DNA from 3 places in the Bordetella genomosp. 10 genome. Region 3 is predicted to be linked to each of the others. Evidence: riboswitches for the same ligand, from Rfam matches in the RefSeq annotation. Region 3 holds a riboswitch; each other region holds the start of a gene.
The links. Region 3 has a riboswitch for fluoride ahead of ilvD (dihydroxy-acid dehydratase). Riboswitches for the same ligand answer to the same signal wherever they lie in the genome.
Positions count from the first base shown of each region.

Region 1: linked by a shared signal. The riboswitch ahead of eno (phosphopyruvate hydratase) and the one ahead of ilvD (dihydroxy-acid dehydratase) in region 3 are both predicted to bind fluoride.
Region 2: linked by a shared signal. The riboswitch ahead of crcB (fluoride efflux transporter CrcB) and the one ahead of ilvD (dihydroxy-acid dehydratase) in region 3 are both predicted to bind fluoride.

Region 1 covers NZ_NEVM01000005.1:1,117,170-1,121,376, forward strand. Annotated here, with positions in the region: gene CAL29_RS21185 (MFS transporter) at 1-1,278, opposite strand, end outside; gene CAL29_RS21190 (Chromate resistance protein ChrB) at 1,308-1,859, opposite strand; fluoride riboswitch at 2,085-2,158, shown strand; gene eno (phosphopyruvate hydratase) at 2,246-3,529, shown strand; tRNA gene CAL29_RS21200 (tRNA-Ser) at 3,697-3,789, opposite strand; gene CAL29_RS21205 (aspartate kinase) at 3,889-4,207, opposite strand, start outside.
Region 2 covers NZ_NEVM01000005.1:1,112,156-1,116,362, reverse strand. Annotated here, with positions in the region: gene ppa (inorganic diphosphatase) at 1-342, opposite strand, end outside; gene CAL29_RS21170 (hypothetical protein) at 386-1,666, opposite strand; gene crcB (fluoride efflux transporter CrcB) at 1,651-2,031, opposite strand; fluoride riboswitch at 2,098-2,158, opposite strand; gene CAL29_RS21160 (proton-conducting transporter transmembrane domain-containing protein) at 2,296-4,207, opposite strand, start outside.
Region 3 covers NZ_NEVM01000005.1:1,443,935-1,448,141, forward strand. Annotated here, with positions in the region: gene CAL29_RS22565 (hypothetical protein) at 1-458, shown strand, start outside; gene ilvD (dihydroxy-acid dehydratase) at 492-2,186, opposite strand; fluoride riboswitch at 2,242-2,305, opposite strand; gene CAL29_RS22575 (prenyltransferase/squalene oxidase repeat-containing protein) at 2,470-3,330, shown strand; gene CAL29_RS22580 (2,3-bisphosphoglycerate-dependent phosphoglycerate mutase) at 3,364-4,080, shown strand; fluoride riboswitch at 4,159-4,207, shown strand, end outside.

The sequences.
Region 1 (4,207 bases), 330 kb from region 3:
CGCCGCGGCCAGGCCGAAGCCCAGGACCGGCGACACGGCCGACCACGCGAGGCCCACGACGGCGCTGGAGACGAACCGCGCCGCGCCGTTGACCGTCCCCAGCGCGCCATAGCACGACGCAAGCGTGTCCGGCGGGACCATTTCCGCGGTCACGGTCGCTTCGAGGGCCTCCTGGATCGCGGCGTAGAGTCCCGCGGCGAAGAAGATGACGGCAAGCAGCGGCAGGCGATCGACATGCAGCCAGAACGCGGCGGCGGTCAACAAGGCCGTCAACGCGCCGAGCGCATAGCCGGCGGCCAGCGTCGCCGCGTGGCCATGGCGATCGGCCAGGCATCCGACCGGATAGGACACGATGGCCTGCACGACGTTGCGCCCCGCGTACAGCAGGCCCGCCGCCTGCGCCGCCTCGATGACGCCGCGCGACGGCGCCAGCAAGGCGGTGGCCGCCAGGATCAGCAGGCTGTGCGAGAAGTCGCCGGCGCCGAAAATGCCCACGGCGCCCAGATAGCGCTTGAAGCGGACCGGCAGGCCGCGCAAGGTCCCGAAGAAGGTCAAGGCGGGATTCGGCGACCGCTCGGGGTCCCGGACCAGCGCCAGGAAAGCCAGCACCGCGAGCGCGCCCGGAATGACGGACAACCAGAGCACGAACCGGAAAGGCCCCGCTACGCCATCCCAGTGCAGCCGCTGCGCCCACCCGAGCAACGCCACACCGAGCAAGGGTCCGAGGACCGCGCCCACCGTGTCGGCCGCGCGATGAAACCCGAAGGCGCGGCCCCGCGTCCCGGGCGCGACGGCCTGGATCACGATGGCGTCGCGCAAGGGGCCGCGCAGTCCCTTGCCGAACCACGAGACGATGCGGCCCAGCAACAGCAGCGGCCATCCCGCCGCCAACGCGATCAGCATCTGCCCGACGGGCGTGAGGCCATAGCCGAGCAGCACCAGTTGCTTGCGATGCCCGAATTTCTCCGCGACGTAGCCGGAGGCCATCCTGGCGCATGCCGCCACCGCATCCGCGATCCCCTCGATGAAACCCAATGCCGCCGCGGGAATGCCGAGGACGGCGAGCAAGCCCGGCAGGATGACCGTGGCGGTCTCATAGCAGAAGTCGCCCAGCGCGCTGGTGACGCCGGCGCCGGCGACGGTCCGGTTGAACCAGCCCGCGGAGGATTGCGCACCGGCCGGCGCCGAATCGGGCGGATGGTCCATCATCTCGCGCAGCTCTGGATTCAAGGGCCTGGGGCGCAGACGCAGGCGTGACGCCAAGGTGGGAGGCAGCATCGCGGTCTCGGAGGCTTATCGCGCCGGGTTCAACGATTTTCTTCGTGGGCATCGAACACGCGCTGCGCATAGGCATCGAGCAAGGCCTCGCATTGCGCCAGCCGCTGCCGGGATTCGGCTGCGCGCGTGGCCACGTAGAAGTCGAGCTTCTGGATCTTCTCCAGCCAGGCCTGGAGTTTCTTCAGGTCCACGTCGTTCTCCTCCAGCTCCGCGTAGGTGAAATGCCGCGCCTGCGTTTCCTTGGCGATCTCGGCCTCGAAGTCGTCGCACCTGGCGATGAACTCGGCGTATTGCTCGTCGCGATCGGCCTTGAAGCGGGACACCACCTTTTCCTCCTGGGCCTTGTCCAGGGCCACCGTCTCCAGCAGGACCGCGCTTCCCGCCATCTCGTCGATCTCGTTCTCGACGATCTTGAGCCGGCGCACGTGGTCGTCGCTCTTGGGCAGCAGGCAAACCCCGTTTTGCAGGTAGACGGCGCCCATGCCCTTGAGCTTGCGCCACAAGGCGAGGCGCTTGCGCGCCGGTTCGGCGGGCACCTTGTAGGTCAACAACAGCCAGTTCTGTGCGTTCAAGTCGGTCACCGTGGGCGTCCATGATTTCGATCGATGGGAACAATCTAAATGAAACGACCGCTACATTCAAAATATTCTCTTGTTTCTTGCTTATTATTCAAACCGGACAACGCGGACGTGCCGCGTCCCGGCGGCGGCTTTGTCCCGGGCGCCCGGAATGCGGCAGTAATACACTCGTGACGCGCCCGTGATGCGCCCGTGACACAATGGTTTTCGCCTCACCGGCTCCGTATAATTCCCCAGGGAGATGGCGTTCCTCCCGCTTCACGCCAACCGCGGCCCCGGCCGCTGATGACGCCTGCGACACCCGGCCATGGTCGGTGCTGCAGGCGCTCGCCCCATACGCCTCCCGCCCCTGGTCAGTCCCGAACTTTTCCACAACGATGGAGCTTTCCATGGCGACTGAAATCCAGACCCTGCATGCTCGTGAAATCCTCGACTCCCGCGGCAATCCCACCGTGGAGGTCGACGTCGTCCTCGCCGGCGGCGCCACCGGACGGGCGGCCGTGCCGTCGGGCGCGTCCACCGGCATCCACGAAGCGGTCGAACTGCGCGATGGCGACCTGCATCGTTTCGGCGGCAAGGGCGTGCGCAACGCCGTCGCGCACGTGAACGGCGAGATCGCCATCGCCCTGCACGGCTGCGACGCGCTGGACCAGCCCACCGTCGACGGCAAGCTGATCGCCTGCGACGGCACGCCGAACAAGGGAAGGCTGGGGGCGAACGCCGTGCTCGGCGTCAGCCTGGCGGTGGCGAGGGCGGCGGCGCAAGCCTCGGGACAGGCGCTGTTCCAATACCTCGGCGGCCCGCGCGCGCATCGCATGCCGGTGCCGATGTTCAACATCCTCAACGGCGGCGTGCATGCTAACTGGCAGGGCACGGACTTCCAGGAGTTCATGATCGCGCCCGTGGGCGCGCCGACTTTTTCCGAAGCCGTGCGCTGGGGCGCGGAAATCTACCATCGCCTGCGCGCCATCCTGGGCGAGCGCGGCTACTCCACCGCGGTCGGCGACGAGGGGGGATTCGCGCCGGCCTTGAAGCACAACAGCGAAGCCGTGGAACTGATTCTGGCCGCCATCCAGGGCGCCGGCTACGAAGCGGGCCGCGACGTGGTGATTGCCCTGGATCCGGCGTCCAGCGGCTTCTACCAGGACGGGCTGTACCGGCTGCGCAGCGAAGGCCGCGACGTCACCGCCGAACAACTGGTGGCCCTGTACGCTTCCTGGGTCGACCGCTATCCGATCGCGGTATTGGAAGACGGCATGGCCGAGGACGACTGGACGGGATGGGAGCGGCTGAACGAAGCGCTCGGCGACAGGATCGAGCTGGTTGGCGACGACCTGTTCGTGACCAATGTCGAGCGCATCGAACGGGGCATCCGCCAGGGCGTGGCCAATGCGGTGCTGATCAAGCCCAACCAGGTCGGCACGCTGACCGAGACCCGCGCGGCGGTCGACACCGCCTATCGGGCGGGATGGGGCGCCATGGTCTCGCATCGCAGCGGCGAGACCGTCGACAGCTTCATCGCCGACCTCACCGTCGCGCTGGGCACCGGCCACTTGAAAACCGGCGCGCCCTGCCGGGGCGAGCGCGTCGAGAAATACAACCAGCTCATGCGCATCGAGGAAGCCCTGGGCGAGAAGGCCGTCTACGCCGGCCACACCGCCTTCGTGCGGTGAACCGGGATGCGGTGAGAATCCCAAGACTCTCATTGCACGCCGCTGATGTTGCTTGCTGCCCTTGCCGCCGTTTGCTGCCTGCGCGGGCGCTTTTCTACCCGGGAGTGCACGGCCCGAGGGCAAAAAAAAATCAACCACCCGAAGGTGGTTGATTTTTCACAGCATCTTGGCGGAGACGCAGGGATTCGAACCCTGGATGCAGTTTTTAGCCACATACTCCCTTAGCAGGGGAGCCCCTTCAGCCTCTCGGGCACGTCTCCAAAAGAGTTTGCGATTCTAGCACGGATTTTCGGCCTGGTGCGTCATTTGCATGGCGGGCGTCGGGCCGGAAGCCCGGGCCAGGCCGGCAACCCGGCGAATCACACCTTGGCGGCGGGCGCCTGGTCCAGGCCGAACGCCTTGTGCAAGGCGCGCACGGCCAGTTCCATGTACTTGTCCTCGATGATCACCGAGGTCTTGATCTCGCTGGTGCTGATCATCTGGATATTGATGTTTTCCTGCGAGAGGGTCTGGAACATCAGGCTGGCGACGCCCACGTGCGAGCGCATGCCGATGCCGACGATGGAAACCTTGGCGACCTTCTCGTCGGTGACCACTTCCTTGGCCTTCACCGCGGGGACCACGTCGCGCTTGAGCGTTTCCACCGCGCGCGCGAATTCGTTGCGGTTGACCGTGAAC
Region 2 (4,207 bases), 330 kb from region 3:
GACCCGGTCGATCGGCACGGCGATGACCTTGGCGTCCTCGCCCGCCTCGTCGGTCATCTTCATCAGGCCGATAGGCCGGCATTGCACCAGCGCGCCGGCCATGATCGGATAGGGCGTCACCACCAGTACGTCGACCGGATCGCCGTCGCGCGACAGGGTGCCCGGCACGAAACCGTAGTTCACCGGATACTGCATGCTGGTGCTCAGGAAGCGGTCGACCCGGATGACGTTCAATGCCTTGTCCGCCTCGTACTTGACGGGCAGGCCGTCGGCCGGGATTTCGATGATGGCGTTGAAGGCCTGGGTAACGTCGTCGCCTGCCGGGATAGTGTTGAAGTCCATGGTCGGTTGTCCTCCGGGTTATGAAAAAAAAGGCCTCGCGCCGTCATGAAAACCGCCCGAATGCCCGCACCGGCCACTGCTCGGCCTGCGCCTGCAAGGTCGCCATGCGGCGTTGCGCCAGGTCCTCGCGCAGCGTGCCTCTCGATTCGAGAATATACGCTTCCGCGAAGTGCTTCATGCAGAGCGGCGGATCGCCGTCGGCCGGGGCGCGGTATTCGGCGATATAACGCAATACGGCGCGCATGCGCGCGACGTCGTCCGCGCCGCAGGCGGGGCAGGAGGCGCCCAGGGCGGCCAGGTAGCGATCGGGCCGTCCTTCGCGGTCCGCGGCGTCCGGACGTTCGAGATGCCAACTGGCGCCCTTGCGCTGGCGGGGCGGCGGCGCGGGCGCGGCCTCGGACCCGCCATCGGTCTTGGCCGGCCGGTTGTCCGCTTGCAGGAACCGGCTCCAGGCGGCATGCCCGGCCGCGGCCGATCCGTCCAGCAGGCAGCCCACCACGTGGCAGGGACACGAGGGCGCGGCCAGGCGCAGCGGGTAGCCGAGTTCGATGGTCCGGGCCAGCCTGGTGCGCCATTGGTCGCGCGCCGCGAGCACCGCGTCGCAGACCACGCAGGCGCGGGCCGGCGCTTCTTGCCGGAGACGAGCGAGATCGGTCCGCGGCACGTGGCAGCTCAGGCCGATGGACGCCGCCAGCGCCATGCGCTGCGTCGCCAGGGCGGCGGGCGGCGCGGGCGGATGCGCGCATCCGTCCATGTCCCATAACGGATACTGGCGCCTGAGCCTGTCGGCGGCCCGCTTGAAGGCCTGGCCGGCAACGGGCGGCAGCCCGGCCGACAGCAGGTGCGGCGTCATGGCATGAAGATGGTTCAGGCATAGCTGGCCATCCAGGTGGTTCGTCAACTGCCGCCTGGACGCCGGCGCGCCGCGCAGCACGCGCGCCAGCAGCCTGCCTTCCAGCCGGCGCCGATGAAGGCAGGCGGGACAGGCGTCGCGCGAGCGGAACAGGATCTCGTTCAGCCTTTCGCCGTAGACGCGGGTGTCGGCCACCATGCGCGCCAGCCAGCCGGCCGCCATGCCGGCCGCCGCGCGGAACCGGGCACTGTCCTCCAGCGCGTGCCGCAGCGCCGCGGTGTGATGGCCGCAGAAACCCAGGCTGCCGGTCAGCGACTCGGCCACGCGCTCGGGCGTCGTCCGGCGATTCAGCACGCTGGCCACGTAGCGCTGCTCGCTGCCTTGCAGGCCGGCGCAGACGACGCAGGCGCCCCCCGGCTCGGGCCGGCCGGCGGCCAGGTCCGGCAGGGGCATGTTCAGCGGCTGATCCATGCGATGGTCAGGAAGCCAAGGAGCGTCATGACGATGGAGCCGGTGACGTGGATGAGGATCTCGCCCAGGGCCCAGCCGAACTCTTCGTTCCGAAGATGGGTGGCCACTTCGGCGGAGAAGGTCGAGAACGTCGACAGGCCGCCCATCAGGCCCGTGATGACGAACAGCCGCCACTCGCCCGGCAGGCCGGGCATCCGCGCGAAGAAGGCCAGCGCGACGCCGACGATGTAGCCGGCGATGAGATTGGCGGCCAGCGTGCCGTAGGGCAAGGACGGGAAGATCGGGTTGAGGCGAACGCCTAGAATCCAGCGGGCGAGTGATCCCAATGCGCCGCCGACCGCCACGACGAGAATAGTCTTGTACATGCCGAGAACCTGGTTTCTTGTTTATCGACCAGTCGTCCGGTTGGCGCATGCCTTCCAGGCGACTCGTTTTTTCCAGGCATCATCAGCCTTGCGGCGGTTCAGGGAGAATGCCATCTCCTGGCATGAAGTCTATCACTTCCGATCCCTTCCTGCGTGGCGGCGCGGCCGGCCGGAACGGGTTCGCAACGCGTCCATGCATGCGGGCACGCGCGTGGATGCGAGCGTCGGGCCCGGGCATCAGAGGCATCAGGGGTATCGGCGGCATCAGCGGAAAGTCAGGCACAGGATCAACACCAGCAGGCCGCCGATCAAGGCCAGGTAGAAATTCAAATCGCCGGACTGCAGCGCGCGCAGGTAGCCGGCCGCCCTCCATACCGCGTTCTTCAAGGGCCGGAAGACGAGCAGATCGAAAACGTCGGTGACGCCGTGCTCGAACTCCAGCGTGCTGGGGAAATACGGACCGCCGTCCGTATCCCTGCGGGTGTCGTGGGTGGGTTGGTAGATGAAGCGGTAGAAGGTGCGCATCGCGTTCGAGAAACTGAGCGACGTGGTGCGCACGACCGCCGGGCGCTCGCGCATGCCGCCGTACCACACCGGCGTAATGCGTCGCCGATGGCGCGCCGAGATGGCCAGCAAGGCAAGCGGAATCAGGCTCAGCAGCGGCAAGGCGATGACCAGCTTGGACGGCGAGATGAAGGCGAAGGTATCGGTCAGCGGGACCAGCAGCCAGCCCTTGACCATGGCCTGCCCGCCATGCACGCCCAGCGAGGCCGTCGCGAGCTCGTCGAGCAAGGGCAGCCAGCGCGGCAGGCCGATCGCCGCCACGAGCACGCCCAGTCCCAGGATGGCGACGCTCGCGCCATATCGGCGCGCGATGGGAGGCGCCTCGCCCGGGTCCGCGGGGGCGCCGAGCAGGCCCAGGCCGAACAGCTTGACGAAGGTGGCGAAGGCGACCGCCGCGGTCAGCGCGATGCCGGCGCCGGCCAGGGCGAGCACCAGGCGGCCGGGCAGGCTGCCCAGATGAAAGCCCTGGAACAGCGTCTGGAAGACGAACCATTCGCTGGCGAACCCGATCTGCGGCGGGATGGCGGCCAGGCTCATGGTGCACAGCAAGGCCCCGATGCGAAAACCCCATGGCGCGCGCCGCAGCCAGCCATCCTGCGCGATCGCATACCGGCCGCTGGCGCGGTGGACCGCGTCGGCGCACAGGAGCAGGCCGCCCTTGGCCAGCGCATGGCCGCCCATGTGCAGCAAGGCGACCGTCCACGCCAGCGCGGCCAGTTCGGGATGACGGTCCGCCCGGAACATGAGGGCCGCGCCCAGGGCCGTGACGGCGATGGAGGCGTTCTCGGCGGACGAGAACGCCAGCAGGCGGCGCCAGTCGTCCTGCTGAAAGGCCTGCAAGGCGGCCAGGATGGCGGAGATCACCCCGGCCGCGGCGACCACCGTCCCCAGCCCCGCGCTGGCCGGCAGCCATTGCATCAACGCGCGCGACAAGCCGAAGAAGCCCGCGTTCAGCACCACCCCCGACAACACCACGCCGGTGGCGCCCGTGCCCACGCCGTAGGCGCGCGGCAGCCATTCGTAGAAAGGCAGGATGCCGAGCTTGGCGCCGAAGCCGATCAGCAGCAGGATGCCGACGAAGCCGCGGGCGGCCGGGCCGAGCGCCAGCCCGCCTTGCACCAGGTCGTCGACCCCCAGCCCCGCGCCGCCGCGGCCCAGCAGCAGCACCGCCAGCAGCATGGCGACCGCCCCGGCCTCGAGCAGCGCCAGCATGAACAGCACCGCCTTGCCGGCGTCACGGTCGAGTCGTTCGGACAGCAGCATGACGGCGCCGCCCAGGCTCATGACCTCCCAGGCGATCAACAGCGTATAGCCGTCCTGGCTGCCGAATACGCCCCACGCGCCCAGCAGGGAAAGGCTGGCGCCGATCAGCCACCCGGCTTGCGCGGTCCGGGCGGACGCGCCCATCCAGATCGCCAGCGCGGCCGGCGCCAGTCCGAAGAGCATGAGCCATCGCGCCGCCGTGTCGTAGCGCAACGCCACCGCCTGCCCGGCCACCCGCCACGGCAAGGCCAGGGCCTGCCCTTCGTGGGCCAGGCCCCAGGCGGCGGACGCGGCGCCGAGCGCGGCCGCCAATCCGATCAGCAGGCGCGCGCTTCGCGGCCACCGGGCA
Region 3 (4,207 bases):
AAGCAAGAAACAATGCCCTGATCCACCTCTACAAGAACAACGTAGAGCTATTCCAGAAGCTTACCGACCTGATGGACCGGTCGGGACGGCAATGGACCGAGCAGCAGCGAAAACACCTGCGCGCCGCGATCGCGGACACGGAGATGGAGCTGATGGAATTGCTCTCGGTCGCCGATACGTCGACGCTCGTCGCCACGCAGGCGCGGATCGTCCAGCGCCACTGGGAAGGACGCCAGCGCCTGCTCCAGGATCTGTTGCAGGACATCGCGTCGGGATCGGAGATGAAAGGCGAGCTGATGGCCGCGCTCACCGAGTGGTACCAGGGCGTACTGGGCATGGGCGCCGCCGACATGACGCCCATCACCGCCCCGTGGATCGCCTACCTGAACCAGTTCTCATCGCTGATGCCGCGCGCGCCGGAAGATGCCGGCGGCAAACGGCCTTCGCGGGGGAAGTGAAGCGCGGCGGGGGCGATGCCGCCCCCGCCACGTTCACCCCTCGAACTTGTCCAGGACCGCGCCCGTACTCGCGCTCGACACGTTGAAGGCGAATTTCGCCTGGACGCCCCGCGCGTATCGCGGCGCGGGCGGCGTCCACTTGCGCCGGCGCGCGTCGAGCTCGGCCTGCGGCACGTTCAATTCCAATAGCAAGGCGTTGGCATCGATCGTGATCGAATCGCCTTCCTCGACCAAAGCGATATTGCCGCCCACGGCCGCCTCGGGCGCCACGTGCCCCACCACCATGCCCCAGGTGCCGCCGGAAAACCTGCCGTCCGTGACCAGCCCCACGCTCTCGCCCAGGCCGGCGCCGATCAGCGCGCTGGTGGGCGCCAGCATCTCGGGCATGCCGGGACCGCCCTTCGGACCCAGGTAGCGCAGCACCATCACGTCTCCGGGCCGGATCCTGCCTTCGAGTATGGCCTGCAAGGCGGACTGCTCGTCGTCGAACACCCGGGCCGGCCCCGTCATCGCGGGATTCTTCAAGCCGGATATCTTGGCGACCGAGCCTTCCAGGCTGAGATTGCCCTTCAGGATCGCCAGATGCCCTTCCGCATAGACGGGATCGTCGACGGCGTGAATGACGGCCTGGTCCGCGGCCGGGCGATCGGGGACGTCCTTCAAGACTTCCTCGACCGTCTTGCCCGTGATCGTCATGCAATCTCCGTGCAGCAGGCCGGCGTTGAGCAACAGCTTCATCACCTGCGGGATGCCGCCGGCGCGATGCAGGTCGACGGCGAGGTAGGCGCCGCTCGGCTTCATGTCGCAGAGCACCGGCGTGCGTTGCCGGATGCGCTCGAAATCGTCGATGCCGAACGCCACCTCGGCGGCATGGGCGATGGCCAGCAGGTGCAGCACGGCATTGGTCGATCCCCCCGTCGCCATGACCACGGCCACGGCATTCTCCAGCGACTTCCGGGTGACGATGTCGCGCGGCTTCAGGCCGTCGCGCACGGCCTGCAACAACACCCTGGCCGACTCGCGCGCCGACTCGCGTTTCTCGTCATGCGGATTGGCCATGGTCGACGAATACGGCAGCGACATGCCCATGGCCTCGATGGCGCTGGACATGGTGTTGGCGGTATACATGCCGCCGCAGGAACCCGTTCCCGGAATGGCCTTGCGTTCGATGGCGGCCAGGTCGTCGTCGCTGAGCATGCCCGCGGCGTTCTGTCCCACGGCCTCGAAGACGCTGACGATGTTCAGCTCCTTGCCTTTCCAATGGCCGGGCAGGATGGTGCCGCCGTATACGTAGATGGCCGGGACGTTGGCCCGCAGGATGCCCATCATGCCGCCCGGCATGTTCTTGTCGCAGCCGCCGACCACCACCACGCCGTCCATCCATTGCGCCTGCACGCAGGTCTCGATGCAATCCGCGATGACTTCCCGGCTGACGAGGCTGTACTTCATGCCCTCGGTCCCCATGGCCATGCCGTCGGCCACCGTGGGCGTGCCGAATACCTGGGCATTTCCGCCGGCCGCCTCGATGCCTTCGATGGCCGCGTCGGCCAAGGGCTGGAGGCCCGAATTACAGGGGGTAATGGTGCTGTGGCCATTGGCCACGCCGATCATGGGTTTGGCGAAATCGGTGTACTTGTACCCCATCGCGTAATACATCGACCGGTTCGGGGCGCGCGACTTGCCCTCGGTGATGTTCGCGCTGCGCGCATTGGCTTTTTTCTGTGTCATGGTCCACCCCATTGCGCGGGTGCCGGGACGAACCCCTACCCACGCCCGCTTATGGCGATTCGTAGGAGTCATCAGCCAAAATGGCGCTTGTAAGGGGGAACCCCATCCCCACGCGAACAATAAATAATACGCCTGTGCGGGTCAATAGGCGGGTCAATAGGCGGGATGCCGTGGCGGCGGCCGGACCGGACTTCATGGTGCTACCATTTTCACGCGATACGCATCAGCAGGAAGCGCCGCCGGCGCCTTGCCGGCGGCGCCGCATCTTCGTCATCGAGCGTGCATGGATTCCTCACCCCTCGCCGAACGCTTGCCGCCCATGCGCCTGCGGGCGCGCGACTATCTGCTGTCGCGCCAGTCGCCGGAAGGGGGGTTTTGCGCCTATCGCGGCTATTACGTCGAAGAGCCGAATCTTGCCGATACCTGGCGCGGCGTCAGCGCATGGCGCCTGCTGACCGGCGAAGCGCTGCCGCAACGCGACCGGCACGCGGCCTTTCTCGCCCGCACCGGCATTGCCCCGCAAGCGATTTCGCTCTACCAGCGCGTGCGCGCGTTCCAGGCGCTGCGCCGCGCGGACCCGTCGCCCGCGCAAGTGCGCGACGCCGTGGCGGCATTGCCGCTATCGCTGCCGCAAGGACCGGTCCCGTCGCTCCAGGCGCCGCTGCGCCAGCTCAGGCAGACCCTTTGGCTCAAGCGCCATTTCGGCCTGGACGATACGCAGGCCGACGAAGCCGCCGTTGATTTCCTGCGGCAATGGCAGGCCGGGAATGGCGGCTATGGCCGGCCGCCGAACCTGCACGATACGGCGGAAGCGCTGGCGCTGCTGCACGCCTGCCGCGCTTCACCGGACCAGGCCTGCGCCGGCTTCGTCCGCCGCGTCGAGCTGCGCGCCTTCGGCTTCCGGCTGACGGCGGCATCGCTCTCGCCCAGCCTGGAAACGACGTGCGCGGGCCTGAACTGCTGCGTCTATCTCGGCATCGTTCCTCGATATGCCGACGACGCGGCGCGATTCATCGTCAACTGCCAGGCGGGCAGCGGCGGCTTTGCGCTGCGCCCCGACGCCAAGCCCGGCCTGGACCTGACCTACCTGGCGCTTTGCACGCTGGGACGGAGCGGTTACCTGGGCACGGCGTCCACCCCCTGATCTCCACGCCTCACATTTTTGAAAAGAGAAAACATGGTCTGGCTGACGCTGGTGCGGCACGGCGAATCGCAATGGAACCAGGAGCAGCGGTTCACCGGGTGGGCCGACGTCCCCTTGACGCCTCGCGGCATCGAACAGATGCGCATGGCCGGCGCGGCCTTGCGCCAGCGGGGTCTCGGCGTGGACGTCGCGTATACGTCGGCATTGACGCGCTGCGTCCATTCCCTGGAGATTCTCCTCGAAGCGATGGGACGCCCCGACGTGCCGCGGCACATCGACTGGCGGCTCAACGAACGCCACTACGGCGCCCTGACGGGACGGTTGAAGGCGGAGGCCGAACAGGAATACGGCGCCGCCGCCGTGCGGCACTGGCGGCGCGCTTACGACGGCCAGCCGCCGGCCGCCGACGAGGCGGCGCAGGCCCGGTATCGGCAAGCCTGCCATGCCGGCGCCCTCGCGGTTCCGCTGCCGTCGAGCGAATCGCTGTGCCAGACGGTCTCGCGCGTGTCCGCGGCCTGGCGGGACGCCATCGCGCCCGCGTTGCGGACGGGCGCCTCCGTTATCGTCGTGGCGCACGGCAACAGCCTGCGGGCCCTGACGATGCTCATCGAAAAGCTGTCGAGCGCGGACGTCGTGCACCTCGAGATCGGCAATGGCGAGCCGTGCCTCTACGAACTGGATGCAGCCCTGGCGCCGATAACGAAGCACATCCTCGCCCAGGCCGCCCCCACCCGCTCCGAAATCCTTTGACGTAGAGCCCCGGATGCTTCGCCCGGTTTCCCCGCGAACCCCGGGGCGCACTTGACGGACCAGGTGACTTTTTCTATCGTCTCGCATGGGGATGGAGTTCCCCATTAACTGCCGTCCTGGCTGATGA